3 regions of the Arthrobacter sp. UKPF54-2 genome follow, and region 1 is predicted to be linked to each of the others. Evidence: riboswitches for the same ligand, from Rfam matches in the RefSeq annotation. Region 1 holds a riboswitch; each other region holds the start of a gene.
The links. A riboswitch is a leader RNA that binds a small molecule or an ion and turns the genes downstream of it on or off. The one in region 1 is predicted to bind thiamine pyrophosphate.
Positions count from the first base shown of each region.

Region 2: another riboswitch for thiamine pyrophosphate. It lies ahead of E7Y32_RS12315 (bifunctional hydroxymethylpyrimidine kinase/phosphomethylpyrimidine kinase); the one in region 1 lies ahead of E7Y32_RS06510 (ECF transporter S component).
Region 3: another riboswitch for thiamine pyrophosphate. It lies ahead of thiO (glycine oxidase ThiO); the one in region 1 lies ahead of E7Y32_RS06510 (ECF transporter S component).

Region 1 is NZ_CP040174.1:1,430,986-1,440,500, forward strand. Features, by position in the region: gene E7Y32_RS06465 (MFS transporter) at 1-574, opposite strand, end outside; gene E7Y32_RS06470 (Na+/H+ antiporter subunit A) at 750-3,779, shown strand; gene E7Y32_RS06475 (Na(+)/H(+) antiporter subunit C) at 3,776-4,318, shown strand; gene E7Y32_RS06480 (Na+/H+ antiporter subunit D) at 4,315-5,925, shown strand; gene E7Y32_RS06485 (Na+/H+ antiporter subunit E) at 5,922-6,467, shown strand; gene E7Y32_RS06490 (monovalent cation/H+ antiporter complex subunit F) at 6,464-6,742, shown strand; gene mnhG (monovalent cation/H(+) antiporter subunit G) at 6,732-7,130, shown strand; gene E7Y32_RS06500 (DUF4235 domain-containing protein) at 7,168-7,431, opposite strand; gene E7Y32_RS06505 (heme-degrading domain-containing protein) at 7,473-8,021, opposite strand; TPP riboswitch at 8,100-8,240, shown strand; gene E7Y32_RS06510 (ECF transporter S component) at 8,308-8,940, shown strand; gene E7Y32_RS06515 (ABC transporter ATP-binding protein) at 8,954-9,515, shown strand, end outside.
Region 2 is NZ_CP040174.1:2,661,935-2,671,449, forward strand. Features, by position in the region: gene E7Y32_RS12290 (folylpolyglutamate synthase/dihydrofolate synthase family protein) at 1-180, shown strand, start outside; gene E7Y32_RS12295 (DUF4233 domain-containing protein) at 183-626, shown strand; gene ndk (nucleoside-diphosphate kinase) at 666-1,079, shown strand; gene E7Y32_RS12305 (vitamin K epoxide reductase family protein) at 1,177-1,848, opposite strand; gene E7Y32_RS12310 (Rne/Rng family ribonuclease) at 2,324-5,671, shown strand; TPP riboswitch at 5,820-5,917, shown strand; gene E7Y32_RS12315 (bifunctional hydroxymethylpyrimidine kinase/phosphomethylpyrimidine kinase) at 5,970-7,535, shown strand; gene rplU (50S ribosomal protein L21) at 7,903-8,211, shown strand; gene rpmA (50S ribosomal protein L27) at 8,273-8,536, shown strand; gene obgE (GTPase ObgE) at 8,651-9,515, shown strand, end outside.
Region 3 is NZ_CP040174.1:2,217,023-2,226,537, reverse strand. Features, by position in the region: gene E7Y32_RS10295 (cytochrome c-type biogenesis protein CcmH) at 1-62, shown strand, start outside; gene E7Y32_RS10290 (VOC family protein) at 118-489, opposite strand; gene E7Y32_RS10285 (YciI family protein) at 516-842, opposite strand; gene E7Y32_RS10280 (thiazole synthase) at 973-1,779, opposite strand; gene thiS (sulfur carrier protein ThiS) at 1,785-2,021, opposite strand; gene thiO (glycine oxidase ThiO) at 2,018-3,289, opposite strand; TPP riboswitch at 3,281-3,401, opposite strand; gene thiE (thiamine phosphate synthase) at 3,428-4,138, shown strand; gene E7Y32_RS10260 (ferritin-like fold-containing protein) at 4,135-4,806, opposite strand; gene E7Y32_RS10255 (RNB domain-containing ribonuclease) at 4,848-6,335, shown strand; gene E7Y32_RS10250 (DEAD/DEAH box helicase) at 6,676-8,388, shown strand; gene E7Y32_RS10245 (site-specific DNA-methyltransferase) at 8,397-9,266, shown strand; gene E7Y32_RS10240 (MarC family protein) at 9,250-9,515, opposite strand, start outside.

The DNA.
Region 1 (9,515 bases):
AGTCGATGCTGGGCTGGACGAAGAGCTGCAGCACAATTAGCAACGCCACGATGCCCCCGAGGTAGCCCGAGGCCCAGCCGAAGCCGCTGATCTTTCCGATATTGGCGGGGGTGGAGATCTGGGCCAGCATGGCGTTGTAGATGACGCCGGCGAATTCGAAGAACACGTTGCCCAGCGCGATCAGCGTCACTCCCAGGAGCAGGAACTCCGGGCGGGGGAAGACGAAGAAACAGAGCCCGGTCAGCAGGGCGACCGCGGCGGTGTTGACGCCAAGCCAGAGCTTGCGCCGGCCGCCGGTGTCCGAGCGCTGCCCGGTGACCGGGGCCAGCAGGGCGATGGCCAACCCCGCGATGGCCAGGGCACCGCCCAGGACCGCCGAGGCTTCGTCTTCGCCGCCGAAGGCCTTGGAGGTCAGGTAGACGGTAAAGACAAAGGTGGTCATCACCGCGTTGAAGGCAGCGGAACCCCAGTCCCAGGCGGCCCACGCAACGACCTTGCCTTTGCTTGTGGCGTGGCTGCCGGACTCGAGTTCCGAGGCCGGGCGCATGGCCTCGGGGGCGGTGGCGGAGTTCATAGCCTGATGTTAGCCGTCCGGTCCGGCCCGGCCGCGGAGGAAACGGCGCGGCCGCGGCACCGTCATGCGGAAAAGAATTTGTGCACGCTTGGTAAACTTGCCGCACCGAACCTAACCAATGCCCCGCCTGCTCCAACTTTTTGACAATCGAGTTCCTGACGTTGCGGAGATACCAGTGATCACAGTCCTTGCCGTGCACTTCGCGGTGGCTGCTGTGGCGCCGTTCCTCTTCCGCCGGCTGGGCCGGAACGCGTTCTCCGCGCTGGCCGCGGTGCCCGCGGGGTCGTTTGTCTGGCTGGCCTTCCAGCACGATGCCGTGTATTCCGACGCAGGGTCCACCTCTGCGGTGCTGCCCTGGATCCCGGACCTCCAGCTGGAGCTGGCCTTCCGGATGGATGCCCTGGCCTGGGTCATGTCGCTGCTGATCCTGGGCGTTGGGGCGCTGGTCCTGGTCTACTGTGCCCGCTACTTCAAGGACAAGGACAGCTACCTGGGGGGGTTCGGCGCCCAGCTGCTGGCTTTCGCCGGGGCGATGTTTGGCCTGGTCACCGCCGACGACCTGCTCCTGATGTTCGTCTTCTGGGAACTGACCACGGTGCTGTCCTACCTGCTGATCGGCTACGCCCGCACCCGGTTGTCGGCCCGCCGCTCGGCGCTGCAGGCCCTGGTGGTCACCACCGCCGGGGGCCTGGCCATGCTGGTCGGGCTGATCATGCTCGGAGCCGCCGCGGGAACCTACCGGATCTCGGCGCTCCTGGCGATGGCGCCGGAGCTGGTGACCGGCCCCGCCGCAGACGCGGTGGCGGCCGCCGTCGTGCTGGTCCTGCCAGGGGCGATCACGAAGTCCGCGCTGGTCCCCTTCCACTTCTGGCTTCCCGGGGCGATGGCCGCGCCGACGCCGGTGAGTGCGTACCTGCACGCCGCTGCCATGGTCAAGGCGGGCATCTACCTCGTGGCGAGGCTCGCCCCCGGGTTCGCCGAGACGGCGTTCTGGCTCCCGGTGGTGCTCGGCCTGGGGCTGGCCACCATGCTGGTGGGCGGCTACCGCGCCCTGCGCCAGACCGACATCAAGCTCATCCTCGCCTACGGCACCGTCAGCCAGCTGGGCTTCCTGACCATGGTGGTGGGCCTCGGCCAACCCGACGCGGCGCTCGCCGGACTCGCCCTGCTGCTGGCGCACGGACTCTTCAAAGCCACCTTGTTCCTGGTGGTCGGCATTATCGACCACCAGGCCGGGACCCGCGACATCCGCAAGCTCTCCGGGGTGTACCGCTCCTCCCGCGCCCTGGCCATCGTGGCCGCCGTCGGCGCGGCCTCCATGGCCGGCATCCCGCCGCTGGCCGGCTTCGTGGCCAAGGAATCCGTCTTCGAGGCGTTCGTGCACTACGGCACCGGCGCCGCGGCAGGCCCGTGGGGGCCCGTGCTCCTCGTCGGGCTGGTCGTGGGCTCCGTCCTGACCTTTGCCTACAGCGCACGGTTCATGTGGGGCGCCTTCGCGGTGAAGCCCGGCGTAGAGACCACCCCGTTCAAAGCCGTTGAGCCCGCCTTCCTGGCGGCCCCCGCCGTCCTGAGCCTGCTGACCATCCTCTACGGGCTGTGGCCTGCCGCGGCGGATGCGTGGATCCAGCCCTACGCCGCGCTGTTCGTGCCCGACGGCGAGGATCCGGCGGCCGTGGCCGGGCACCTGACGCTGTGGCACGGGCTCACCCCGGCGCTGGGGATGACCGCGATCACGTTCGCCCTCGGTGCGGCCATGTTCTACGGACGGAACGCGGTCGCCCGCGCCCAGGGGCTGGTCCCCGGCTGGGTCGACGGCGACCGCGCCTACCAGCTCACCATCGGCGCCCTCGACGATGCCGCGGTCTGGGTCACCGGCCGCACCCAGCGCGGTTCGCTCTTCTTCTACCTGGCCGTCATCCTGAGCGTCGCCTTTGTCCTGCCGCTCACCGCGCTGCTGCTTTCCAACAAGCCGCTGCCCGGGGGCCTGTACTTCATCGACCCGGGCTCGCCGCTGCAGCCGGTGATCGGCGCCGGCATCGTGATCGGAGCGCTCGCCGCGGTGCGGGCCAATAAGCGTTTCCTGGCCGTGCTGATGGTCTCGGTCACCGGCTACGGGATCGCCTTGATGTTCGCGCTCCAAGGCGCCCCGGACCTCGCCCTGACGCAGATGCTGGTGGAGACCATCATCCTGGTGGCCTTCGTCCTCGCCATGCGCAGCCTGCCGGCCGAACTGCGCGACCGCACCGGCGGCAAGTACCGGGTGGTCCGGGTGATCATCGGCGCGGCGTTCGGCCTCACGATGATCTTCGTCGCGATCCACGCCCTGGGTGCGCGGGTGGCCACCCCGGTCTCGCTGGAGTTCCCCCGCCTGGCCTATGAAGGCGGCGGCGGCCTGAACATCGTCAACGTCACCCTCGTGGACATCCGGGCCTGGGACACCTTCGGCGAGATCTCGGTCCTGGCCCTCGCGGCCACCGGCGTCGCCAGCCTGATTTTCGTCCGCGGCCGCGGTGACCGTATTGGACGGTCCGCCTCGGTGGCCGAGGGGACGGTCGGGCGTCGCGCGGGCGTGGCCGGCAACACCCGGGACAACGCTGCGCTGGCCATGAGCCGGCGTTTCGCCGCGTCAGCGCGCGACGCATGGCTGGTGGCCGGCCGGACCATGGCTCCCGAACGCCGCTCGATCATCTTCGAGGTGGTCACCCGGCTGATCTTCCACTCGATGATCGTCTTCTCCCTTTACCTGCTGCTCGCCGGGCACAACCTGCCCGGCGGTGGCTTCGCCGGCGGCCTCACCGCCGGCCTGGCGCTGGCCATCCGCTACCTGGCCGGGGGCCGCTTCGAACTCCGTGAGGCCACGCCGGTCAGCGCCGGGGCGCTGCTGGGGATCGGCCTCGCCACCGCCGCGGCGTCCGGGGTCGCACCGCTGCTGCTGGGCGGCCAGGTCTTCCAGAGCGCCGTGATCGAGCTCTGGCTGCCGGTCTTCGGCGACATCAAATTCGTCACGTCCACGATCTTCGACATCGGCGTCTACGTCGTCGTCGTCGGCCTGGCCCTGGACGTGCTGCGCAGCCTGGGCGCGAAAATCGACGAACATTTCGAAGAACGGCCGGAAGACCAGCCGGACGAGCAGCCTGGGGTGCTCTTCGACGACGATCAGCCTGACGGCGTCCCGGCCGAAACCACCGCCAAGGGGAGAACATGAGCGTCAACCTGACCCTGCTGACGGTGATGGGAGCCCTGTACGCCTGCGGCATCTACCTGCTCCTGGAACGCAGCCTCACCCGGGTCCTGCTCGGCCTGATGCTGCTGGCCAACGCCACCAACCTGCTGATCCTGGCCACCGGGGGCTACGCCGGGCTCGCCCCGCTCTTCAGCAAGGACACCCCCGCGGGGGACTACAGTGACCCGCTGCCGCAGGCGCTGATCCTGACCTCGATCGTGATCTCCTTCGCGGTCACAGCTTTTATGCTGGGCATCATCTACCGCACCTGGGTGCTGGCCCGGCAGGATGAAATCCAGGACGACGCCGAGGACCGCCGCGTGGCCGAAACCCCCAGCTTCGACGCGGAGGACGACGCCGTCATCCCCGCCGAGACCTCCGAGTTCCCGCTCGTATCCGCCGCCGGAAGCGACGACGTCGTGCTGGCCGGTGCCCGCCTGATGCCTGCCGCGGACGCCGCGGCCGAGGAACAGCCCGGCTCCCAAAACCTCGACGCCGGCCCGGACGGAGGGACCACGTGAACATCGCCAGCTTCGCCCCCCTCGCCGTCGTCCTCCCCATCCTCGGGGCCGCCCTGACCTTCCTCCTCATCCGGCATTCGAGGGCCCAGCGGACCGTGAGCATCGCGCTGCTGTCGCTGACCCTGCTGCTGGAATGCTGGCTGCTGGCCTCCGTCTGGGAGGGCGGCACGGCAGCGGTAAACATCGGCGGCTGGCTGCCGCCCTGGGGCATCGTGATGGTGGTGGACCAGTTCTCCTCGCTCATGCTGGTGGTGTCCTCGGCCGTCAGCCTCGCCGTGCTGGTCTACGCCACCGGCCAGGGCATGGCCGACGGGGACAGCGACGCCCCCGTGTCGATCTTCCACCCCACCTACCTGATCCTCGTCGCGGGCGTGTCCAACGCCTTCCTCTCCGGCGATCTCTTCAATCTCTATGTGGGCTTCGAGATCCTGCTGACCGCCAGTTACGTGCTGATGACCCTCGGTGGGACGGGACCCAGGATCCGCGCCGGCGTGACCTACGTGGTGGTCTCGGTGGTCTCCTCCGTGCTCTTCCTGATCGCGATCGCCATGATCTACGGCGCCACCGGCACCATCAACATGGCGGACCTCGCCATCAAGCTCGCCGACCTGGACCAGGGGACCCGAAATCTCCTGCACGTGCTGCTGCTCGTGGCATTCGGCATCAAGGCCGCCGTGTTCCCGCTGAGTTTCTGGCTCCCCGACTCGTATCCGACGGCGCCGGCCCCGGTCACCGCCGTGTTCGCCGGGCTGCTCACCAAGGTGGGTGTCTACGCGATCGTCCGCACCGAGACCCTGCTTTTTCCCGGGGACACCTTCAATACCCCGCTAATGGTCGCGGCGCTGCTGACCATGGTGGTGGGCATCCTGGGCGCCCTGGCGCAGAGTGACATCAAACGGTTGCTCTCCTTCACCCTGGTCAGCCATATCGGCTACATGGTGTTCGGTCTGGCCATGTCCTCGGTCGCGGGGCTCGGGGCTGCGGTGTTTTACGTGGCGCACCACATCACCATCCAGACCAGCCTGTTCCTTGTGACCGGCCTGATCGAGCGCCGCGCCGGGAGTTCCTCGGTGGACCGGATCGCCGGCCTGGCCAAACTCTCGCCGCTGCTGGCCGTGCTGTTCTTTGTGCCGGCCATGAACCTGGCCGGCATCCCGCCGCTCTCCGGCTTCCTCGGCAAGCTGGGCCTGCTGCAGGCCGGTGTTGCCCTGGGGACCCCGCTGGCCTACGCCCTCGTGGCCGGCGGCGTGCTGACCAGCCTGCTGACCCTGCTGGCCGTCGCCAGAGTCTGGAACCGTGCGTTCTGGCGCGAGCCCGAGGACGCCGAACACCCGGATCCCGTGCTGCTCGCGGCCCCCGGGGACCAGGCCACCGGCGACCGCGCCGGCCAGCAGAACGTGACCCTGCTGCCCCGCACCATGGTGGGCTCCACGCTTGCCCTGGTGCTGCTGGGGGTGGCGTTGACGGTCTTCGCCGGGCCGCTGTTCCGGGTCGCCGGGCAATCGGCCTCCGAGATGCTGGACCGGTCCTCCTACATCCAGGCCGTGCTGGGTGACGAGGCCCCGGTGCCGGTGATCGCGCAGCAGCGGCAGGAGGGGGCACCATGACGCGCAAGCGGGTCTCGCTGCGCCAGGAGCTGCCACTGCTGGTCTGGCTCGTCATCGTCTGGGGCGCCCTCTGGCAGGACTTCAGTGCCGGCAACCTGCTTTTCGGCGCCCTGATCGCCGTCGTGGTGGCGCGGGTGTTCTACCTGCCCCCGGTGGAACTGGGCGGCCGCTTCAACGTGCTGCGTGCCGTGCCGTTCGCCCTGGTGTTCCTTGCCAAGGTGGTGGCGGCCAGCTTCCAGGTCCTGTTCCTGGCCCTGGCCCGGGGCCCGCGGGTGATCAGCGCCGTCGTCGCTGTCCCGCTCCGGAGCCACTCCGACCTGCTGGTGACCGCCACCGGGCATGTCATCTCACTGATCCCGGGGTCGCTGGTGGTGGAGGTGGACCGGTCGACGTCCACGCTGTACATCCACGGCATCAACGTCCGCGACGCCGAGGATGCCGCCAAGGTCCGCAAGGAAGTCCGCGACACGGAGGCCGGTCTGATCCGGATCATGGGCACCAAGGCCGAACTCTCCGCCCTGAAACAGGAGGTGGGCGCATGATGCCCCTGGTCCTGGCCATTACCGCCGTCGTGCTGTCCCTCGCCGCCGGCGGGGCGATCATCCGCATCGCGCGCGGACCCTCGCTCCTGGACCGGGTGCTCGCCGCCGACGTGCTGCTCGCCATCCTCGGCGCGGCGCTGTGCATCGACATGGCCGTGAACCGGCACCTGAACAACCTGATGCTCCTGGTGGCCATCTCGATCATCGGCTTTGTGGGCTCGGTGACGGTGGCCCGTTTTGTGGCGGACCGGAGGAAGCAGCCCAATGAATCCTGAGACGTTCCCCGCCGACGCCGTGATCGACGCCGTCTCGGCCGTGTTTATGGTGCTCGGGGCGGTGATGTCCCTCGGCGCGGCGATCGGCCTGCTGCGATTCCCGGACCTGATGAGCCGGATGCACGCCGCGACCAAGCCGCAGGTGCTGGGGCTGTTCCTGCTGCTCTGCGCCGTGGGGCTGCAGCTGCGCACCTGGTGGGTGTGGCCGGTGCTGGTGGTGGCGTGGATCTTCCAGCTGCTGACGGTGCCGGTCTCGGCCCACATGGTGGGACGGGCCGGCTACCGCACCAAACACCTGCACCCGGAGCTGCTCAGCGCGGACGAGCTGGAGGCCGTGGTGCAGCAGGCGGCCGGGAAGAGCGGGTTCACCGACGACGACGTCGAGTGACGCCGCCGCCGGGACACGCGGCTCTCTACGAGGCGGCTTAGACCAGATCCTGGGTCTTCGCGAAGCGGGTGATCGCGCGCTGCGTGCCGCGGTTGGCGAGGACCTGGATGATGGCGCTGACCGAGGCCGAAATCAGGGCGAAGGTCAGGGCCTGGCGCAGCGTGGTGGGAACGTCGTCGTCGTGGCCCTTGGGCGGCTTGTTGCCGGTGGTCTTTTCCCAGACGGTGTCAACCACCTTGGTGCCGACGAAACCGGCGACGAGGCTGATGCCGGTGCCAAGCAGTTTGATGAAGATGTTCATGCGTCGTACTCCTTGCGGGAGGGAACAGGGCTTCCCCTAGCCTAGCCTCCCCTGGCGCCCCGGCCGCCGAGGAATTCGGTCAGGGCCTCGACCACCAGCTCGTGGTCGGCCTTCTGCGGCAGCCCCGAGACCGTGACCGTGCCCACCGCCCCGGTTCCGCGCAGGTAGATGGGGAACGAGCCTCCGTGGGCGGCGAACTCCTGCTGGTCGAACCAGGCGTTGTCCTCGATCCTGCGCCCGGCAGCCCGGGCACGCAGGCCCACCAGCAGCGACGGGACCTCATACCGCGAGGCCGTGCGCTGCTTGGCCCTGATCCAGCGCTCGTTGTCAGGGGTGGCGCCCTCGAGGGCCGCGTGGAAGAGCACCTGCTCACCCTTGGTGATGTCGATGGCGATGGGGTGGGAACGCTGCCGGCCGAGTTCCACCAGCAGGAACCCGAGCTCAAGCGCGTCATCCTTGCTGAAGGATTCGAACTGCAGTTCGTCGATTTCCGTCAGGATCCGGCCGATGAGCGCGGCCAGGGCTCCCGGCGGCTGCGGATCCGCGGAGTCCGGGTCGTAGTCGGGGGAAGGCGCTGGTGCGTCGCTCATGGGACTCAGCTTCCGTTACGTTCTGCCGCTGCGCAAGCCTTACCGGGTGTAAACTGGCCCAGCCCACAAGGGCGATTTTAAATACGACAGGGGAGCGCCGCCGTCGGCAATCCGGAGCAGTCCGGGGATCCACAGGTGGGCGCTGAGAGTGCGGACAGCCGCAGACCCTCGAACCTGATCCGGTTAGTACCGGCGCAAGGGAGTCGAGTTCTCAGGGTGCCCGGCACCACGGCGGAAGCCGCGCTCAGCCGGACCACCCTCCCCTCCTGTACCTCAGGAGGACGATATGACTGATATTTCTGCGAAGCAGACACTGGCCACCGGCAAATACCACTGGCGTGTGGTCGACATTGTGCTGGCAGCGTTGATCGCCGTTGCCGGCGGCGTGATCTTCTGGGCCTGGTCCCAGGGCTCCAACCTCGTAGCCGTGCCGCTCAACGCGGTCTACCCGCCGCTGACCGGGCTCTACGCCGGCGGCTGGATGATCCCGGCGGTGCTCGGCATGCTGGTCATCCGCAAGCCGGGGGCCGCGCTGTTCTGCGAGACCGTGGCCGCCACGGGCGAGCTGATCATGGGCTCGCAGTACGGCGCGTCCGTGCTGTTCTCCGGCTTCGTCCAGGGCCTCGGCGCTGAACTGATCTTCGCCGCCTTCCTCTACAAGCGGTTCAACCTGCCGGTGTCCCTGCTGGCCGGCGCCGGCGCGGGCCTGTTCTGCGGCCTCAACGACTCCTTCCTGCCCTGGGGCTGGAACATCGCCTACGAGGCCGGTGACAAGGCCGCCTACATCGTCTTCTGCGCCGTCTCCGGTGCCGTGATCGCCGGCGGACTGTCCTGGCTGGCCACCCGCGGGCTCGCCAAGACCGGGGTGCTCGCCTCGTTCGCGTCCCGCAAGGCGGCATCGGAACCCGTGTTCTCCTGATGCCCGCACACGCATGACATCCCTCGACGCCGGCCGCCCAGCCGCGGTCACCGCCCGCGGCTGGGGCTGGCGGCACGCCGGCCGGCCCCGGCCCGCCGTCAGCGGACTGGACCTGGAGATCCGCCCGGGAGAGCGTGTGCTGCTGCTGGGCCCCTCCGGCGCCGGCAAGTCCACGCTGCTGTACGCCCTGGCCGGGGTGCTGGGGGAGGGGCCCGGCCCGTCCGCAGCCGCTTCCGCCGACGCGGACGACGCCGACGAGACCGGCAGCCTGCTGATCGACGGTGTCCCGCCCCGGGCCGCGCGCGGACGGGCCGGCCTGGTGCAGCAGGACCCGGAAACCCAGGTGGTGCTCTCCCGGGTCGGCGACGACGTCGCCTTCGGGGCCGAGAACCTTGCCGTTCCCCCGGCGGAGATCTGGCGGCGGGTGGCGGAAGCGCTCGACGACGTCGGGCTCGGCGGGCTTCCGTTGGAGCACCCGACGTCGGCGCTCTCCGGCGGCCAGAAACAGCGGCTGGCGCTCGCCGGCATCCTCGCGATGAGGCCCGGGCTGCTGCTGCTGGACGAACCCACCGCCA
Region 2 (9,515 bases), 1.2 Mb from region 1:
GCCCTGGACCTGGGCTTCGGCGAGGACAACATCCACGTCGCCGAGAAGCTCGACGACGCCCTTGAGTGGGCGGTGGAGCGGGCCGAGTCCAACGAGGACCTGGCCGGCGGCATCCTTGTCACCGGCTCCATCACGCTCGTGGCCGAGGCGCGCATCCTGCTCGGAAAGCCCGAGGCGTAACCATGGCCAGACTTACCAAGGCCCAGCGCGAATGGCGCCCGGGCATGCCCAAGAAACGCCGCTCCACCAAGGTCATGTTCGCCTCGACCGTGCTGCTGCTGGAGGCCTTTGTGGCGCTCTTCGGCACCCTCGCGGTCTTTGGGCTGCGCCGCGGGGAGCTGCCGCCGCTGCTGGTGTTCGGCGTCGGCATCGGCCTAAGTGTGGTGCTTGTGCTGACCTGCGCCGTGCTCTCGAAGCCCTGGGGCGTGGCCCTGGGCTGGATTCTGCAGATACTGCTGATCCTCACCGGCATTGTGGAGCCCACCATGTACGTGGTCGGCGGCCTCTTCGCCATCACCTGGTGGTACGGCATCCGGACCGGCATCCGGATCGACCGCGAGGCTGCCCAGCGCGAACGCGAGCAGGCAGCCTGGGACGCCGCGAACCCCGACGGCCAAAGCAATTAGACTTGTCCCGAACCCCACCCCAACCACATTGGAGCAGCTGTGAGCATTGAGCGCACCCTCGTCCTGGTCAAGCCCGACGGCGTCGCCCGCAACCTGACCGGCAGCATCATCGCCCGGATCGAAGCCAAGGGCTACACCCTGGCCGAACTCAAGAAGGTCAACGCGACCCGCGAACTCCTCGAGCAGCACTACGAGGAGCACGTGGGCAAGCCGTTCTACGAGCCGCTGGTCGAATTCATGCTCAGCGGGCCGGTGGTGGCCGCGATCTTCGAAGGCCACCGTGTGATCGAGGGCTTCCGTTCCCTCGCCGGCACCACCGACCCGACGACGGCGGCGCCCGGCACCATCCGCGGCGACTTCGGCCGCGACTGGGGCGTCAAGGTCCAGCAGAACCTGGTCCACGGCTCCGACTCGGCCGAGTCCGCCGAGCGCGAGATCAAGATCTGGTTCTAGGAACCAGCAGCACCCAGCGAGGTGACAGTTAAGGCCAATGTCCGTGCGAACATTGGCCTCAACTGTCACCTCGCGGCGGTTAACCGGGTCCATCCCCTCAGTATCCGGAGGTCCCGACGAAGACTTGGATGAAGGCGAAGAAGATGGTGGCGACCACGGCGACGTAGAGCAGGGCCGTGAGGATCCAGCCGGAGTCTCCCAGGATGCGGGCGGCGGCGGAGGGCATCGGGATGACGCCGTGGCTGACGTTGCGGACGGTCACCCAGACGAACAGCGGGATCATCGCGGCCCACACGATCATGCAGAACGGGCACAGAATGTGGATGGAGTAGAGCGCCTGCGACCAGAGCCACACCACAAAGGCGAAGCCCAGGGTGACACCGGCCTGCAGCCCGAGCCAGTACCAGCGGGCGAACCTGGCCCCGGCGAGGAGGCCCATGGCGGTCGTGATAATCACAGCGAACGCGACGATCCCGATGAACATGTTGGGGAAGCCGAAGAGCGAGCTCTGCCAGGTCTGCATCACCTGGCCGCACGAGATCCACGGGTTCACGTCGCACACCGTGACATGGCCGGGATCCTTCAGGACCTCCAGCTTTTCCAGCACCAGCGTGCCGGAAGCCAGCCAGCCGACGACGCCGGTGATCAGCAGGAGCCAAGCGAAAGGCCGGTCGCGGGTCATCGGCGGCTGGGGGCGCTCCGCCTCGGCCGCGGCGGCGGCGTGCCCGCTGGCGGTCACGTCGTCCGGGGCGTGGGAGATGCTGGGCATGGGAACTCGATCCTTCGCGTCGGGTGCTCTTGGGCCGATTGTATCGCCGCAGGCTGGACGAATCGGGGTGGGCGTTGTGCCGGCACCAGTGATTCGGTGCGCGGCGCGGTACGGATGCCCCGCTTAGCCCGGCTTTGGCGGCTCTTGTGAGACAATGAACGTGGCTGGGACATGATCCACATTCGCGTCTCAGTCCGGCGACTTTGTTTTCAAGACCGCCAATGATGAGCAGGGCATACTTCGGGTCCCTCGATCCGACCTATCCCGCAATGCCATTGGAAGGCACCTGGTTGTGACGTACAGATCAACGGGTTCAGCACAATCTCGCCGGCCTTCCAGGGCTGCCGCACCCCACTGCCGGTGCGAACCTGGGGGTACTCAATTGACTTCTGTCAATGCCTGCGGGTGTTGACAAATATTTGCCCCCGCGGGTGCCGGATGTGGCGGTACATCAGGGGCAGGAGTGTCGCCACATATGGATAATGACCAGCTTGTAGCCGGTAACGACGAAGCAACTGTTACCGAGGAAGCAACGGAAACCGCCGCAGCAATCGAGGCGCCGAAGAAGGCCACCCGGACCCGGCGCAAGGCCGCGCCCAAGGCGGACGCCCTTCCTGCGCACGCCCCCGCTGCGGACGCGGAAGCCGCGGCCGGCACCGAAGCAGCGGCCGGCACGTCCGACGCCGTCGCTGAAGCCGCCGCTGACAACCCCGCCGCCGCGGAGCCGGCCAAGGCCCCGGCCCGCCGGAGCCGGTCGCGGAAAAAGATCGAAGCCGAAGCCGAACCCGCCGAGCCGGTTGCAGCAGCTGAAGAGGCACCGGCTGACGCCCCGGCCGCTGAGCAGCCCGCAGCGGAGGAAGCCCCGGAGAAGCCCGTCCGCCGCCGCGCCTCCCGCGCCAAGAAGGCGGCCCCCGTGGCCGAGGAGACCGAGGACGCCGCCCCGGCCGACGCCGAGCCGGCTCCCGAAACCGCCGACGTTGCAACCGACGCCACCCCGGCTGCGGATACCCCCGACACCTCCGAGGCCCCGTCACTGTTCCTCGCGCCCGGCGCCGTCACCTCGATGATCTTCCAGGCCCCGGACCTGACCGCCGTCGTCCGCCCCGCCCCGGCCGCAGCCGAGGAAACGGAAGACGAGGACGAAGAAGCCGAAGGTGACGACGCCGGCAGCCGCCGCCGCCGTCGCAGCCGTGGACGCCGCGGCCGCAGCCGCACCGGCGAAGCTGACACCGACGCCGATGGCGGAACCGACGGCGCCGCCGAGTCCGGCGAGGACACCGAGGGCACCCTCGAGGACGGCGTGACCTCGCGCCGCCGCCGCCGTCGCCGCCGCGGTGACCAGGACCTCGAGCTGACCGGCGGCGGGGACGACGATCCGCCCAACACGGTCACCCGCGTCCGTGCCCCGCGCGCAATCAGCGAGGCCCCGCCCAGCAACCGCGTGACCTCCGTCAAGGGTTCCACCCGCCTGGAGGCCAAGAAGCAGCGCCGCCGCGAATCCCGCGACACCGGCCGCCGCCGTACCGTCATCACCGAGGCCGAGTTCCTGGCCCGCCGCGAATCCGTGGACCGCCAGATGATCGTCCGCCAGCGCGACGACAGAATCCAGATCGGCGTCCTCGAAGACGGCGTACTGGCCGAGCATTTTGTCTCCAAGACCCAGCAGGACTCCCTGATCGGGAACGTCTACCTGGGCAAGGTCCAGAACGTGCTGCCGTCCATGGAAGCGGCGTTCGTCGACATCGGACGCGGCCGCAACGCCGTGCTCTACGCCGGCGAGGTCAACTGGGACGCCGTCAACCTCGAGGGCAAGCAGCGCCGGATCGAAAACGCGCTCAAGTCCGGCGACTCCGTGCTGGTCCAGGTCACCAAGGACCCCGTCGGCCACAAGGGCGCCCGTCTGACCAGCCAGATCTCCCTGCCCGGCCGGTACCTCGTGTACGTGCCCGGCGGCTCCATGACCGGCATCTCCCGCAAGCTGCCCGACGTCGAACGCAACCGCCTCAAGCGGATCCTCAAGGACCGCCTGCCGGAGAGCGCCGGCGTGATCGTCCGCACCGCCGCCGAGGGCGCGTCCGAGGAAGAGCTGACGCATGACATCAACCGTCTGCGCGCCCAGTGGGAAGGCATCGAGAGCCAGTCCACGTCCACCAAGATTCTGGCCCCGGAGTTGCTCTACGGCGAACCGGACCTGACCATCAAGGTGGTCCGCGACGTCTTCAACGAGGACTTCTCCAAGCTGATCGTCTCGGGCGAGGAAGCCTGGGACACCATCGAGGCCTACGTCACCTACGTGGCTCCGGACCTGGTGGGCCGGCTCGAGAAGTGGACCAAGGACACGGACATCTTCGCGGCCTGGCGCATCGACGAGCAGATCCACAAGGCGCTGGACCGCAAGGTCTTCCTGCCCTCCGGCGGCTCGCTCGTGATCGACCGCACCGAAGCCATGACCGTGGTGGACGTCAACACCGGTAAATTCACCGGCAGCGGCGGCAACCTCGAGGAAACCGTCACCAAGAACAACCTGGAAGCGGCCGAGGAAGTCGTCCGGCAGCTCCGGCTCCGGGACATCGGCGGCATCATCGTGATCGACTTCATCGACATGGTGCTCGAATCCAACCGCGACCTCGTGCTGCGCCGCATGGTGGAGTGCCTGGGCCGCGACCGGACCAAGCACCAGGTGGCCGAGGTGACCTCGCTGGGGCTCGTGCAGATGACCCGCAAGCGGATGGGCACCGGGCTGCTGGAAGTCTTCGGCGAACAGTGTGAAGCCTGCGCCGGCCGCGGCGTCGTCACCCATGACGAGCCCGTCGAGCACCGCCGCGCCAACACCGTCGCCGCGGAACACCACATCCCGCGCGCCGATCACCAGCCCGCCGCGCGTACCGAACGGAAGCGCCGCCGCGGCCGGGGTGGCCAGGGCTCGGACGAGCAGTCCGCGCCCGTTGCAGCGCACCCGGAGCCCACCGAGGCCGAGCGCCACGCCAAGGCAGAGGCTACCCGCGCAGCGCTGGCGAACATCGCCGCCGCGGCGCACGCCGCCCACCTCCACGACGGCGAAGCAACCGCAGCGCCCGACGCCGAAACCCGCCAGGCGGCGCTGGACGCGGCCGTGGAAGTTGCCTCGACCGAGGAAGCTGCCGGGCGTCCGGCCGCCGTGCTGACGTTCGGCGGCGAGCAAGTTGCGCTGCCCTTCGTCGAGCACGCCGAGGAAGCGCAGCAGCCGGCGCTGACCCTGGATCTGCTCACCGAGGCCTTTGCCAACCTGGGCGACGCCGAGGCCAACAAGCCGGCGGCAGCGGAACAGGGTGCGGAAGCACCCGAAGCTGAAGCTGAGCCCGCACCGCAGGCCCCTGCAGCGGAAGCAGCCGAAACGGCCGCCCCGGTGCCGTCCCGTGCCACCCGTGGCCGGGGACGTGCCCGGACCGCACGGATCCAGCCCCCGAGTGCCCGCACCCGCGAACCGCAGGCACCTGCCCGCCAGGAAGCGGCCAAGGTACCGGCTGCGCAGGCACCCGTCCGGCAGGAAGCCGCCAAGGCTCCCGCTGCGCAGACACCCGTCCGCCAGGAAGCCGCCAAGGCACCGGTAGCGCAGGCCGCCGCCACGGACACCACGGCGCCGCGCAGAGTACGCCGGAACCGGAGCGCCAGCCGCGCCCAGGGCGCCGCCAACGAGACGTCCGTGCAGCAGCGCGCGGCCGCTCCGTCGGCCGCCGGATCGGTCCACGAAGCCAAGGCCCCGGAGCCGGCGAAGGTGGCCGCCAAGCCGGCAGCCAGCGAGCCAATCATCCTAGGCGTCGGCGTGCCCGCCTCGGAGCTATAGCACCGGGCAGACGCCGCCACCCGCGGGTACCGACCGGGCCAGACGCACCATCGCGTCCAGCCCGGACGGTACCCGCGAGTTCGTTAACGGGCGTCCCGGTAACAACCGCAGCGGTGCGGGCGCGGCCGGGCAGTGACGGCTAGGCTGGGGGACTGACACGGGGTGCCGCGCAACGAGCCGGCTGAGATCCAGACCCGTTGAACCTGTCCGGTTAGCACCGGCGAAGGGATGTCTCTTGTTTTCATCGACCCAGCCGGCCTCCACCGAGCCGGCGGCGCCGGCCCAGCCCACCTCCCTCCTGCGGTCCGCCTTCCCGGACGCCGCACCCGGAGAACCCGGGCTGCCGCCGATTCCGCGTGTCCTCGCCATTGCGGGCTCCGACCCCTCCGGCGGCGCCGGCATCCACGCGGACCTGAAGAGCATCGCCGCGCATGGCGGCTACGGCATGGCGGCCATTACCGCGCTGACGGCCCAGAACACCCAGGGCGTCCGCTCCGTGCACGTCCCGCCGGCGGATTTTCTCACCGCCCAGCTGGACGCCATCAGCGAGGACATCACCATCGACGCCGTCAAGATCGGCATGCTCGGCGACGCCGCGGTGATCAACGCCGTCCGTTCCTGGCTCGAGCGGGTCCGCCCCGCCGTCGTGGTCCTGGACCCGGTGATGGTGGCCACCAGCGGCGACCGGCTGCTGCAGAAATCGGCGGAGACGGCCCTGCAGGGTCTGCTCCCGCTCGCGGACCTCCTCACCCCGAACCTCGCCGAACTGGCCATGCTGCTCGGCGACGAGACCGCCGCGGACTGGGACGCGGCGCTGGACCAGGGCAAACGGCTCGCGGCGCTGACCGGCTCCACCGTCCTGGTCAAGGGCGGCCACCTCGAGGACGTCGGCGCCGACGGCGACGCCGATGCGGGCTGCCCGGACGCGCTCGTCAACACCGGGGGACTGCTGGGTGCGGAAACGGTGGTGGTGCCGGGCGAGCGGATCGCCACCCGCAACAGCCACGGCACCGGCTGCTCGCTGTCCTCGGCGCTGGCCACGGTGCAAACCCGGACGGGGGACTGGGAGGCATCGCTGCGCGAGGCGAAGCCGTGGCTGCTGGGCGCGCTTCGCGAAGCCGGTCGCCTCGACGTCGGACGCGGCAACGGTCCGGTGCACCATTTCCACCACCTGAAGCAGGTCGGTTCACCGTCCGCGCCTGCCTTCGCCGGCGAGGGCGACTTCGCCGCGGTCCTCGACGCGGACGCCGGCGTCGGGCTGGACGCGATCTACGCCCTGGACTTCATCCGCGGCCTCGCGGATGGCTCCCTGCCGGAACGGGAGTTCGCCTACTACCTCGGCCAGGACGCCCTGTACCTCAACGGCTACTCCCGGGTGCTGTCCCGCGCGTCCGCCCTCGCGCCGTCGGAAGCCGAACAGCTGTTCTGGTCCCGTTCGGCACAGCAGTGCCTCGAAGTGGAGTCCGAGCTGCACCGGAACTGGCTGGCCGGCCGGGCAGTGGCGGCAACGCCGGGACCGGTTACCAAGGCGTACGTGGACCACCTCCACGCGGCCTCGCTTGCCGGCAGCTACGGCGTGCTGGTGGCCGCGGCGCTGCCGTGCTTCTGGCTTTACGCGGAGGTGGGCGCCACGTTGCACCGGGAGTTCCTTGGTGCGGGTGCCCCGGCGGGCCACCCCTATGCGGACTGGCTGCGCAACTACGCCGACGAGGGTTTCGCGGAGTCGACCCGGCAGGCGATCAGGTACACGGACGCAGCGGGCCGCCGGGGTTCCGAGACCGAGCGCAGCGCCATGGCCCTGGCCTTTGGGCAATCCTGCCGGTACGAGGTGGAGTTCTTCGACGCGCCGAGGTTGCACGCCTGAGCGGCCCGGCGGGATGCGGCCGGTACGATGGTGGGGCGCGGTTCCGGAAGTCGCTGCGATTCCACCACTTTTGCCCCTCGGGGACAGTGGGTGGCGTCCGTCACGCACTACCCGCCGGGACCAGCCTCGTTTGCGGCCGAAGGCAAAATTAGCGTAGTCTAGATCTTCGGTGCTTACGCCAACACTTGGGTTATGACCTTGAGGAACTGTTCACCCGCACTGCGGGCAGGACTTTCCACGGGATAGCTCATGGGTTCCCCCGGGGAATCCACCGGCGTTGAGGCACAGCGTGAGCCGGTCCAAAGACTTTGGCACCAGGTTCCGCACGCAAATCTAGTAATAAACGTCGAGAGAAGTGAGTTCCCCAGTGGTGTACGCGATTGTCCGCGCAGGCGGCCGCCAAGAGAAGGTTTCCGTTGGAGACTTCGTTACCCTGAACCGCGTCCCCGGTGGAGCCGGCAGCACCTTTGAGTTGCCCGCACTGCTCCTGGTGGACGGTGACAAGGTCACGACTGCAGCCAAGGACCTGGCCAAGGTAACGGTTACGGCTGAGATCCTGGAAGACCTCCGTGGTCCCAAGATCGTTATCCAGAAGTTCAAGAACAAGACCGGTTACAAGAAGCGCCAGGGCCACCGTCAGGAACTGACCAAGGTCAAGATCACCGGTATCAAGTAACTCCTCGTTACTGATCAGGTTCCAACAGTTTCCCCAGAATTTTTGAAGGCAGGCATCTCAAATGGCACATAAAAAAGGCGCGAGCTCCACTCGCAACGGTCGTGACTCCAACGCCCAGTACCTCGGCGTCAAGCGCTTCGGCGGCCAGGTAGTTTCCGCAGGCGAGATCATCGTCCGCCAGCGCGGCACCCACTTCCACCCGGGCGCCGGCGTTGGCCGCGGCGGCGACGACACCCTGTTCGCCCTGACCCCGGGTGCTGTCGAGTTCGGCACCCGCCGTGGTCGTCGCGTTGTGAACATCGTGGCTGCTGCAGCTGCAGAGTAACAACAAGTTCTAAATCGGTGGGGCGGGCCATTAGGTCCGCTCCACCGGTGTTTTAACCGCATTACAATCATCTTGGGCCCCTGGGACCCGAGGAACAGCACTGAGGAGATCCACGTGGCGAGCTTTGTAGACCGGGTAGTACTGCACGTATCCGGCGGTACCGGCGGCCACGGCTGTGTCTCCGTCCACCGCGAAAAGTTCAAGCCCCTCGGCGGCCCCGACGGCGGCAACGGCGGCAACGGCGGCGACGTCATACTGCGCGTGGACCCCCAGACCACCACCCTGCTCGACTACCACCACGCCCCGCACCGGCACGCCACCAACGGCGGCCCCGGCATGGGCGACTGGCGCGGCGGCAAAAACGGCGAGACCCTGGTCCTGCCCGTTCCCGAAGGCACCGTCGTCAAGAGCAAGGACGGCACCGTCCTGGCCGACATGGTGGGTGAAGGCACCGAATTCATCGCCGCCGCCGGCGGCATCGGCGGCCTGGGCAACGCCGCGCTCTCCTCGCAGAAGCGCCGCGCCCCCGGCTTCGCCCTGCTCGGCATCGAAGGCGAATCCAGCGACATCGTCCTGGAACTGAAGTCCATCGCGGACATCGCCCTGGTCGGGTTCCCCTCCGCCGGCAAGTCCAGCCTGATCGCGGCCATGTCCGCGGCCCGGCCCAAGATTGCCGACTACCCCTTCACCACCCTGATCCCCAACCTCGGCGTCGTCCAGGCCGGCGACGTGCGCTTCACCATTGCCGACGTCCCGGGCCTGATCGAGGGCGCCAGCGAAGGCAAGGGCCTGGGCCACCACTTCCTCCGCCACGTCGAACGCTGCGCCGCGCTGGTGCACGTGCTCGACTGCGGCACGCTGGAATCGGACCGCGACCCGCTCTCGGACCTGGCCGTGATCGAGGCGGAGCTCGAAAAGTACACCGTGGACATGAGCTACGCAGGCTCCGACGGTGAAGTCGTGCCGCTGAACCACCGGC
Region 3 (9,515 bases), 790 kb from region 1:
ACCTCGGCCGGTCCCGCACCCGGCAGGATACGGCGCGGATGTCCGCAATCCTGCGGCTCTAGCCGGCCCCCCCCCCTTCCCTTACCCGGCGGGCTCCCTAGTGCTGGAGGGCTTCCTTTACCGCGGGGCGGTGGATTCCTGGAGGACCCAGCGGTTGCCGTCCGGGTCACTGAAATAGGCGAAGGCGATGCCGCCCATGTCCTGGACCTCGCTGATCTCCGCCCCGCGCCGCAGCAGTTCCGCGCGGGTGGCTGCCATGTTCGGGACCACCAGCTGCAGCCCTTCCAGGCTCCCGGGGGCCATGCTGGTCATGCCCGTGCCGACGACGATCGAAGCGGCGGAGCCGGGCGGCGTCAGCTGCACCACCCGCATGCCGGGGATGTATTCCACGTCGTGGTCCAGCTCGAAGCCGAGCTTCTCCGTGTAGAACGACTTGGCCGCATCGACGTCGGCGACCGGTACTTGTACGACTTCCAGACGCATCTCCATGCGCATCACAGTACTCCCGCCGGCGGCTAGGAGCCGAACGGCCACACGGGCCGAATCTCGATCTTGCCGAATCGTGCCATCGGGTGCTTGGATGCGACCTCGATCGCTTCATCGAGATCGGCGCAGGCGATGATGTCGTAGCCCGCCACCCATTCCTTCGTTTCGGCAAAGGGACCGTCCGTGACAACCAGCTCGCCGGCGCGCACCTTGACCGTGGTGGCGTCCTCGACGGGACGCAGCCGGTCACCGTGGCGGGCGATGCCCCTGGCTTCCACCTCGGCGGCCCATTCCTCGATGTTGTCCTCGGCGGCCACGTATTCCGGCGCGGTGGGATCGGTGCAAATGAAAAGCATGTAGTCCACAAATACTCCTTCTAGTCGGTCGATACATCAGTACGACGAGGACGATGCCGCCAAAAGGACACCTGCCGCCACATTTCTTTTCAGGAATCGTACTCCGGCCGGTTTCCCGGCACCCGAGCCGCTACAGGAACTCGGCGCGGCCTTCCATGGCGGACGAGGCGAGGGCGTGCTCGCGGCGCGGGATCCGGCCGGCGTTCCGGGCCAGCCGGCCGGCGATGACTGCATGTTTGAAGGCCTCCCCCATCATCACCGGGTCCTGGGCGCGGGTCACGGCGGTGGCGAGGAGCACGGCATCGCAGCCCAGTTCCATCGCGAGCGCCGCGTCGGAGGCGGTGCCGATGCCGGCGTCGAGCACCACCGGCACCGATGCCCGGGAGACGATCAGTTCGATGTTGTGCGGGTTCAGGATGCCCAGGCCGGTGCCGATCGGGGCGCCGAGGGGCATCACGGCGGTCGCGCCAAGGTGTTCGAGCCGAAGGGCGAGCACCGGGTCATCGTTGGTGTAGGCGAAGACCTTGAACCCGCGGGCCACCAGCTGTTCGGTGGCCTCCACGAGTTCCACGGCGTCGGGCAGCAGCGTGTGCTCGTCGGCGATCACCTCGAGTTTCACCCAGTCCGTCTCAAGTGCCTCACGGGCCAGTTCCGCCGTCAGGACGGCGTCCCGGGCGGTGAAGCAGCCGGCGGTGTTGGGCAGCACCCGGATGTTTCGCTCCGCGAGCAACTGGAACAGCGAACCGGTTTCGGCCGGCGAGTAGCGGCGCATCGCCACCGTGGTGAGTTCGGTTCCGGAGGCCACCAGGGCGGCGCCGAGGCCCTCCAGGCTCGGCGCGCCGCCGGTGCCCATGATCAGCCGAGAGCCCAGTTCCACCCCGTCGATCGTCAGCAGGTCACGCAGTGCGCGTGGTTCGGTCAGTGTTGTTTCTCCCATGGCATTCATCCTCCCTGGACTGCCGTGACGAGTTCGACGTCGTCGCCCTCGGCGAGCGCGGTTGCGTGCCAACGGCTGCGCGGCACCACCTCGGCGTTGCGGGCGACGGCGACGCCGAGCTTTCGGCCGTCCGTGGCCTGGCCGTCAGCGGCCAGCGGCCGGCCGGTGACGCCGCTGACGAGGGCGCTGACCGTGGCACCGTCGGCGAGGGTGTGCGGTGCCCCGTTGAGCCTGATGTTCATGCTGTTGTCCTGTCTTTCGGTGAAAAGTCCTGTGCTGAATCCCGTCGGGCGGAGAAGCGGTCCGGGCGGAAAGCCGCCCAGCGCGGGTCCGGCGGCCCGTCCAGCAGCTCCCGGCAGACCGCGGCGGCCACAGGGGTCAGCAGGACGCCGTGCCGGAAGAACCCGGTGGCGATGATCAGCCCCTCGATGTCCTGCCCGGTTCCGCCGCGGCCAACGCGCCCCAGCAGCGGGGCGTTGTCAGGCGTTCCCGGCCGTGCCCGCGCCGTGGCCTCAAGCAGTTCGAGTTCGGCGACGGCGGGGAGCAGCTGCTGGGCGTCGCGCAGCAGCTGGTAGACGCCGCCGGCGGACACCGCGCCGGACTGCGTGGGCGCGTCCTCGCGCTGGGTCGCGCCGATCACGACCGTGCCGTCCTCCCTGGGGACGATGTACACCGGCACCCCCCGGACCAGTCCCCGCACGGTGGAGCGAAGCAGCGGTCGGAGCCGTGGCGGCACGCGGAGCCGGAGGATGTCCCCGTAGACCGGACGCAGCGGCAGGGCCAGTCCCCCGGGCAGGCCTTGCAGCTCGGCCGCCCCGAGCCCGTTGGCCACGACGGTCTCGTCCGCGCGGATCTCCCCGCCGCCTTCGAGGCCGGCGCCGGCGACGCGGCCGCCGTCCCAGAGCAGCCCGGCGGCGCGGCGGGGCACGGCCTCGAACCGGCCGTCCGCGCGCAGCAGCGCTCCGATCCTGGCGAGCAGCCGGCGCGGGTCCACCTGGTGGTCGGCGGGTATGTCGAGGGCGCAGGAGATCCCGGGGCTGAGCAGCGGCTCGCGGGCCCGCGCCTCGCGCACGGTCAGCGGCTCCACGGCGAGGCCGCAGGCCTGCTGCACCGCCCGCAGGTCCGCGAGCGCCCGGCGGTCCGCCGCGTCCGCGCCGACGGCGAGGGTCGGCGTCGTGAGATACCCGGTGCCGCCCGCCCCTTCCTGGCCCGCCCCCGTGCCGCCGTCCAGGCCGGCTGCGAAGCCGGGCCACAACCGGGCGGCCTCCAGCATGAGCGCCAGGAGCGCTTCCTCCTGGTAGTGGAGTTCGCTGACGGGGGCCAGCATGCCGGCGGCCGCCCAGCTGGCCCCGCTGCCGGGGGCGTCGTCGATCAGGGCCACGGAACGGCCCGAGCGCCGAATTTCCCAGGCGATCCCGTGGCCGACCACCCCGCCGCCGATTACGGCGACGTCGTACCGATGTGCTGAGGGGTCCGCCGGGGCGGCCGATGGCGGGACTGGTGCGTCCATGGGTTTCCTTCCCTACGCCGGTACTAGCCGGATCAGGTCAAGCGGTCGGCTCTGACGCCCTCTCAGCCCGGCGGCCGTGTGACGGCCCGCGCGGGCTCCCGCGGTATCCGCCCAGTTTAGAGGAACTAGGCTTGGGGCATGAGCCAGGATGTCCACACCACCGCCCGCCTGTACCTGTGCACCGATGCCCGGAAGGGCCGCGGCGACTTCGAAGACTTCGTCGACGCCGCCTTCACCGGCGGGGTGGACATCATCCAGTTGCGGGACAAGTCGCTGGAGGCGGCCGAGGAGCTCGAACTCCTGGAGGTCCTGCACTCCGTAGCGCAGCGGCACGGCCGGCTCTGGGCCGTGAACGACCGCGCCGACCTCGCCTCGCTGGCCGGGGCGCCGGTCTTCCACATTGGCCAGAAGGACATTCCCTTCGCCGCGGCCCGGGATTTCCTGGGAAAGGGCACCGTGATCGGCATGTCCACGCACACCCCGGAGCAGGTTGACGCGGCCATCGCCGCGGCCCCGGGCCGGAGCGGACTGGACTACTTCTGCGTGGGTCCGGTCTGGGCCACACCCACAAAGCCGGGCCGCGCCGCCGTCGGGCTGGACCTGGTGCGCTACGCCGCGGCGGCGATTGAACGGGCCGAGGCCGGCGACAGCGGCCGGGTCGCCGGGGTGGTGCCGTGGTTTGCGATCGGCGGCATCGACCTGGGCAACGTGGAGCAGGTGGTGGAGGCGGGCGCGCGCCGGGTCGTGGTGGTCCGGGCGATCACCGAGGCCGACGATCCCGCCGGGGCGGCACGCGCGCTGCTCGCCGCGCTCGACGCCGGCGCCGATGCCGACGCCGCGTCCAGTTAGCCCGCGAGCCCCAGCTGGGACATCCGGCGGGAGTGGGCGGCGGCGAGCTCGGCAGTCAGGGAGCGGACCAGCTCCCCTGCCCCGGCCTCGTCCACGCCGGCCAGGCCGCCCAGGAGGGCGTGGTCCACGCTGACGCGCTGGGCCTGGCTGAGCGCCTCGCCCAGCAGGCGCCGTGCCCACAGGGCCAGCCGGGAAGCCAGCCGGGGATCATCCGCGAGCGCCGCCTTGAGCCGTTCGCCCAGCACCGCCGTCGCGCCCTCGGCTGACTGGACCTGCTCGATCAGGGCGGCCGTGCCGGCGTCGACGTAGCCGGAAATCAGGCGGTAGAAATCCGCGGACACGGTGTCGATCACGTAGGCCTTCATCAGCGACTCGTACCAGTCGGAGGGACGGGTGCGCTCATGGAAGTGGTCCACGGACGGCTGGAACGGCAGCATGGCCTCCTCCGCGTCGACGCCGAGCTCCGCCAGTTTCGCGCAGACCAGTTCGTAGTGCTGGAACTCGGTGACGGCAAGGCTCCCCAGCACGGCGCGGTCACGCAGCGTGGGCGAGTACCGGGCGTCGGAGGACAGCCGCTCGAAGGCCGAGAGCTCCCCGTAGGCCATCACGCCCAGCAGCTCCCGGAGAAAACGCTGGTCGCGGACGGGGCTGGCCGGGGAAGTGCTCATGCTCCAAGACTAATGGCCAAAATCGGGCTAACCTGATTTTCGTGTCTCATCATCGCCTGACCCCAAGCGTGCGCCAGCAGCAGAACCAACTGGCCCAGGCGCTCAACGCACTGCGCACCACGCTGGAGCTGCCGGGCCCGTTCCCGGACGAGGTGCTCCGCGAGGCCGAGGCCGCGGTGGCGGGCCACGAGTTGCCGGCCCTGGACCTGACGCACGTGGAGTTTGTGACCATTGATCCGGCCTCCTCGACGGACCTGGACCAGGCCCTCTTCATTGACCGCGCCGGCGACGGGTACAAGGTCTTCTACGCTATCGCGGACGTCCCCTCCTTCGTTGCCCCCGGCAGCGCGCTCGACGCCGAAACCCGCCGCCGCGGCCAGACCTTCTACACGCCGGAGGGCCGGATCCCGCTGCATCCGGAGGTCATCAGCGAGGCGGCCGGCAGCCTGCTGGCCGGCCAGCTTTGCGCGGCCTTCGTCTGGGAGTTCGAGCTCGATTCCGCCGCCGAGGTGTCCTCGGTCCTGGTGCGCCGGGCGCAGGTCCGCAGCCGCGCCAGGCTCAGCTACCACGGGGTGCAGGCCGAGCTCGACGGCGGCACTGCGGGACCTCTGCTGCAACTGCTGAAGGAAGTCGGCAGCAAACGGGTGGAACTTGAACGTTTGCGCGGCGGAGCCAGCCTGAACATGCCGGAGCAGGAAATCGAGCAGCTGCCGGACGGCGGCTACCGGATTGTCGCGGCCCCGCCGCTGCCGGTGGAGGACTGGAACGCCCAGATCTCGCTGATGACCGGCATGGCCGCGGCCGAGCTGATGCTGCGGGGCAAGGTGGGGATCCTGCGCACCATGCCCGCGCCGGACGAACGTTCGCTGCGGCATTTCCGGCGCCAGACCGGCGCGCTGGGCAAGCCGTGGGACGGGGAGATCAGCTACGGGGAATACCTGCGCACCCTGGACCCCACGGATCCCCGGCAGCTGGCGATTGTCCACTCGGCCGGCATGCTCTTCCGCGGCGCCGGCTACACCCCATTCGACGGCGAGGTCCCCGAGGACGCGATCCAGTCTGCCATCGGCGCGGCGTACGCCCACTCCACCGCCCCGCTGCGCCGCCTGATCGACCGCTTCGTCCTGGTCATCTGCGAGGCCCTGTCCAACGGCGCCGAGGTCCCGGGCTGGGCCCGCGAGGCGCTCCCCTCGCTGCCGGCCATCATGGCGTCCTCGGACCAGCTGGCCGCCAAGCTGGAGCGGCTCTCGCTGGACACCGTGGAGGCCGCCCTGCTGATCAACCACATCGGGCAGGAGTTCGACGCCGTCGTCATCTCCGGCTCGAAGCCGGCCAAGAACGGCGCCGGCGGCAACGGGAATGGCAAGGGAAACGGGAACGGGAACGGCCCGTCCGGGATCGTGCAGATCGCCGAGCCCGCGGTGACCGCCCGCTGCCCCGGCGAGCTAGAGTCCGGCACCCAGGTCCGGGTGCGCGTGGTGTCCTCGGACATCGCCACCCGGGAAGTCCGGCTGGAGCTCGTCGGCTGATTTCCGGTCCCGGTTCCGGCACGGTTCGGTCCCGGCTAAGCGCCGCTGCGGGGCACACGGGCGCGCCGCACCGCGGTCCCCGGTCGGGGTTCGCAACGGCGAACGGCTAGACTGGAGGGGTAGTAATGGATGCCCGGTCGTTGATTTCCATGTTTTTCGAATTCAACAAGCCCGCCCCTACGCGATCTTGAGACACACCCGCTGGTCCCAGTGCCAGCATCAGATAGCCCGCGATCGGCTTCCACTGGACTTGCCTGCGCGTCTGAGCGTGCTCCGGAACGGCCCCGCGCCGGCCCCGTTGAGCAAGCAGCGCAGCCCAAATGAATAAGGAAACTCCCCTGTGAGTGAATTGCACACGCACCAGCTTCTGACCGACGAATCCGGCACGGAATCGATCGAGCCGGAAGAGACCATCATCTCGGACGAAAAGCCGCACGAAATCGCGGAAAAGTCGTTTGCCGACTACAACGTCCGCGCCGACATTGTGGAGTCCCTCGCCGACGCCGGCATCACCCACCCGTTCCCGATCCAGGCCATGACGCTGCCCGTCGCCCTGTCCGGCCACGACATCATCGGCCAGGCCAAGACCGGTACCGGCAAAACCCTCGGCTTCGGCATTCCGGCCCTGCAGCGGGTCATCGGCCGCGACGACGCCGGCTTCGACAAGCTGCCCGCCCCCGGCGCGCCGCAGGCCCTCGTCATCGTGCCCACACGCGAGCTGGCCGTGCAGGTCGCCAGCGACCTGCAGACCGCAGCCCGCAAGCGCAACGCCCGGATCACCACCATCTACGGCGGCCGCGCCTACGAGCCGCAGGTCGAGGCGCTGCAGCAGGGCGTCGAGGTCGTCGTCGGCACCCCCGGGCGCCTGATCGACCTGTACAAGCAGAAGCACCTGGTGCTGAAAAACGTCAAGATGGTCATCCTGGACGAGGCCGACGAGATGCTGGACCTCGGCTTCCTGCCCGACGTCGAGACCCTGATCGCCGGCACCCCCGCGGTCCGCCAGACGCTGCTGTTCTCCGCGACCATGCCCGGCCCGGTCATCGCGATGGCGCGCCGCTACATGAGCCAGCCCACCCACATCCGGGCCGCGGACCCCGACGACGAGGGCCTGACCAAGCGCGACATCCGCCAGCTCATCTACCGTGCCCACAGCATGGACAAGATCGAGGTCGTCTCGCGCATCCTTCAGGCCCGCGGCCGCGGCCGCACCATCATCTTCACCAAGACCAAGCGCACCGCCGCCAAGGTCGCCGAGGAACTCGTGGACCGCGGCTTCGCCGCCGCCGCCATCCACGGCGACCTCGGCCAGGGCGCCCGCGAGCAGGCGCTGCGGGCCTTCCGCAACAACAAGGTCGATGTCCTTGTCGCCACCGACGTCGCCGCCCGCGGCATCGACGTCGACGACGTCACGCACGTGATCAACTACCAGTGCGTCGAAGACGAAAAGATCTACCTGCACCGCGTGGGCCGCACCGGCCGCGCCGGCAACAAGGGCACCGCCGTGACCTTCGTCGACTGGGACGACATGCCGCGCTGGGGCCTGATCAACAAGGCCCTCGGCCTGAGCGTGCCCGAGCCGGTGGAAACCTACTCCTCCTCGCCGCACCTGTACGAGGAACTGGACATCCCCGAGGGCACCAAGGGCCGTCTGCCCCGCGACAAGCGGGTCCTCGCCGGCGTCGACGCCGAAGTCCTCGAGGACCTCGGCGAGACCGGCAAGAAGAACACCCGCTCCAGCGGGCGCGACGCCGGACGCTCCGGCTCCCGGGACGGCGGCCGCTCGGGCTCCCGCGAAGGCGGCCGCTCGGGCTCCCGTGAAGGCTCCCGCGAGGGCGGCCGCGACGGCGGACGCCGTCGTCGTTCCCCCGAGGCGGAAACCTCCACCGGCCCCGCCGAGGCAACGGCTCCGGCCGCCGCAACGGCCAGCGCCCCGACCGAGGTCGACCGGGCCACCCGGGCACGCCGGCGGACCCGCACCCGCCGCCGCAACGGTGAAGTGGTCAGCGGTGAGGCCCAGGGCGGCGCCCCGGCACGCAGCGCCGAGGCCTAATCCCCTTTATGGCTGACACCGTCTGGGCGCCGGACGGCAGCAACCTGGTGGTACACGCGGACAACGCGGAATACCTCCCGACGCTGCCGGACGGCGCCTTCACACTCATTTACGTGGATCCGCCCTTCAACACCGGCCGGGTCCAGAAGCGCCAGGAAACAAAAATGGTGCTCAACACCGGGGGCGAGGGCGACCGCGTCGGCTTCAAGGGCCGCTCCTACGACACCATCAAGGGCGCGCTGCACAAGTACGACGACGCGTTCAGCGACTATTGGTCCTTTTTGGAGCCCCGGCTCGTGGAAGCCTGGCGGCTGCTCGCGGACGACGGCACCCTGTACCTGCACCTGGACTACCGCGAGGTGCACTACGCCAAGGTCATGCTGGATGCGATCTTCGGCCGCGAGTGTTTCCTCAACGAGATTATCTGGGCCTACGACTACGGCGCCCGCGCCAAGTTCCGCTGGCCCACCAAACACGACAACATCCTCGTGTATGTGAAGAACCCGACGAAGTACCACTTCGACAGCGCCGAGGTGGACCGTGAGCCCTACATGGCGCCCGGGCTGGTCACCCCGGCCAAGCGGGAGCTCGGCAAGCTGCCCACCGACGTGTGGTGGCACACCATCGTCTCGCCCACCGGCAAGGAGAAGACCGGCTACCCGACGCAGAAGCCCGAGGGCCTGATCCGCCGGGTGGTCGCCGCGTCCAGCCGTCCCGGGGACTGGTGCCTGGACTTCTTCGCCGGTTCCGGCACGCTCGGCGCCGTCGCGGCGAAGCTCGGGCGGAAGTTTGTCTGCGTGGACCAGAACCATGCCGCCGTCGACGTGATGGCGGCCCGGCTCGGCCCGCACGCCACGTTCGTCAGGTCCAGCTCTTGACGAACGCGTGCACCGCGTCGGCGATCATCTGCACCGCGATCGCCGAAAGCAGCAGGCCGGCGATCCGGGTGACCAGTTCGACGCCGTTCTCCCCCAGGGCGCGCTGCACCACGCCGGCGAAGCGCATGGCCAGGTAGAGGGACGCGAGCGTCACGGCGATCCCGAGCCCGACGGCAAGGTACTGCGCCATGCCGCTGGAGCGCTGGACGAAGACCATCACCGCTACGATCGCGCCGGGACCGGCCATCA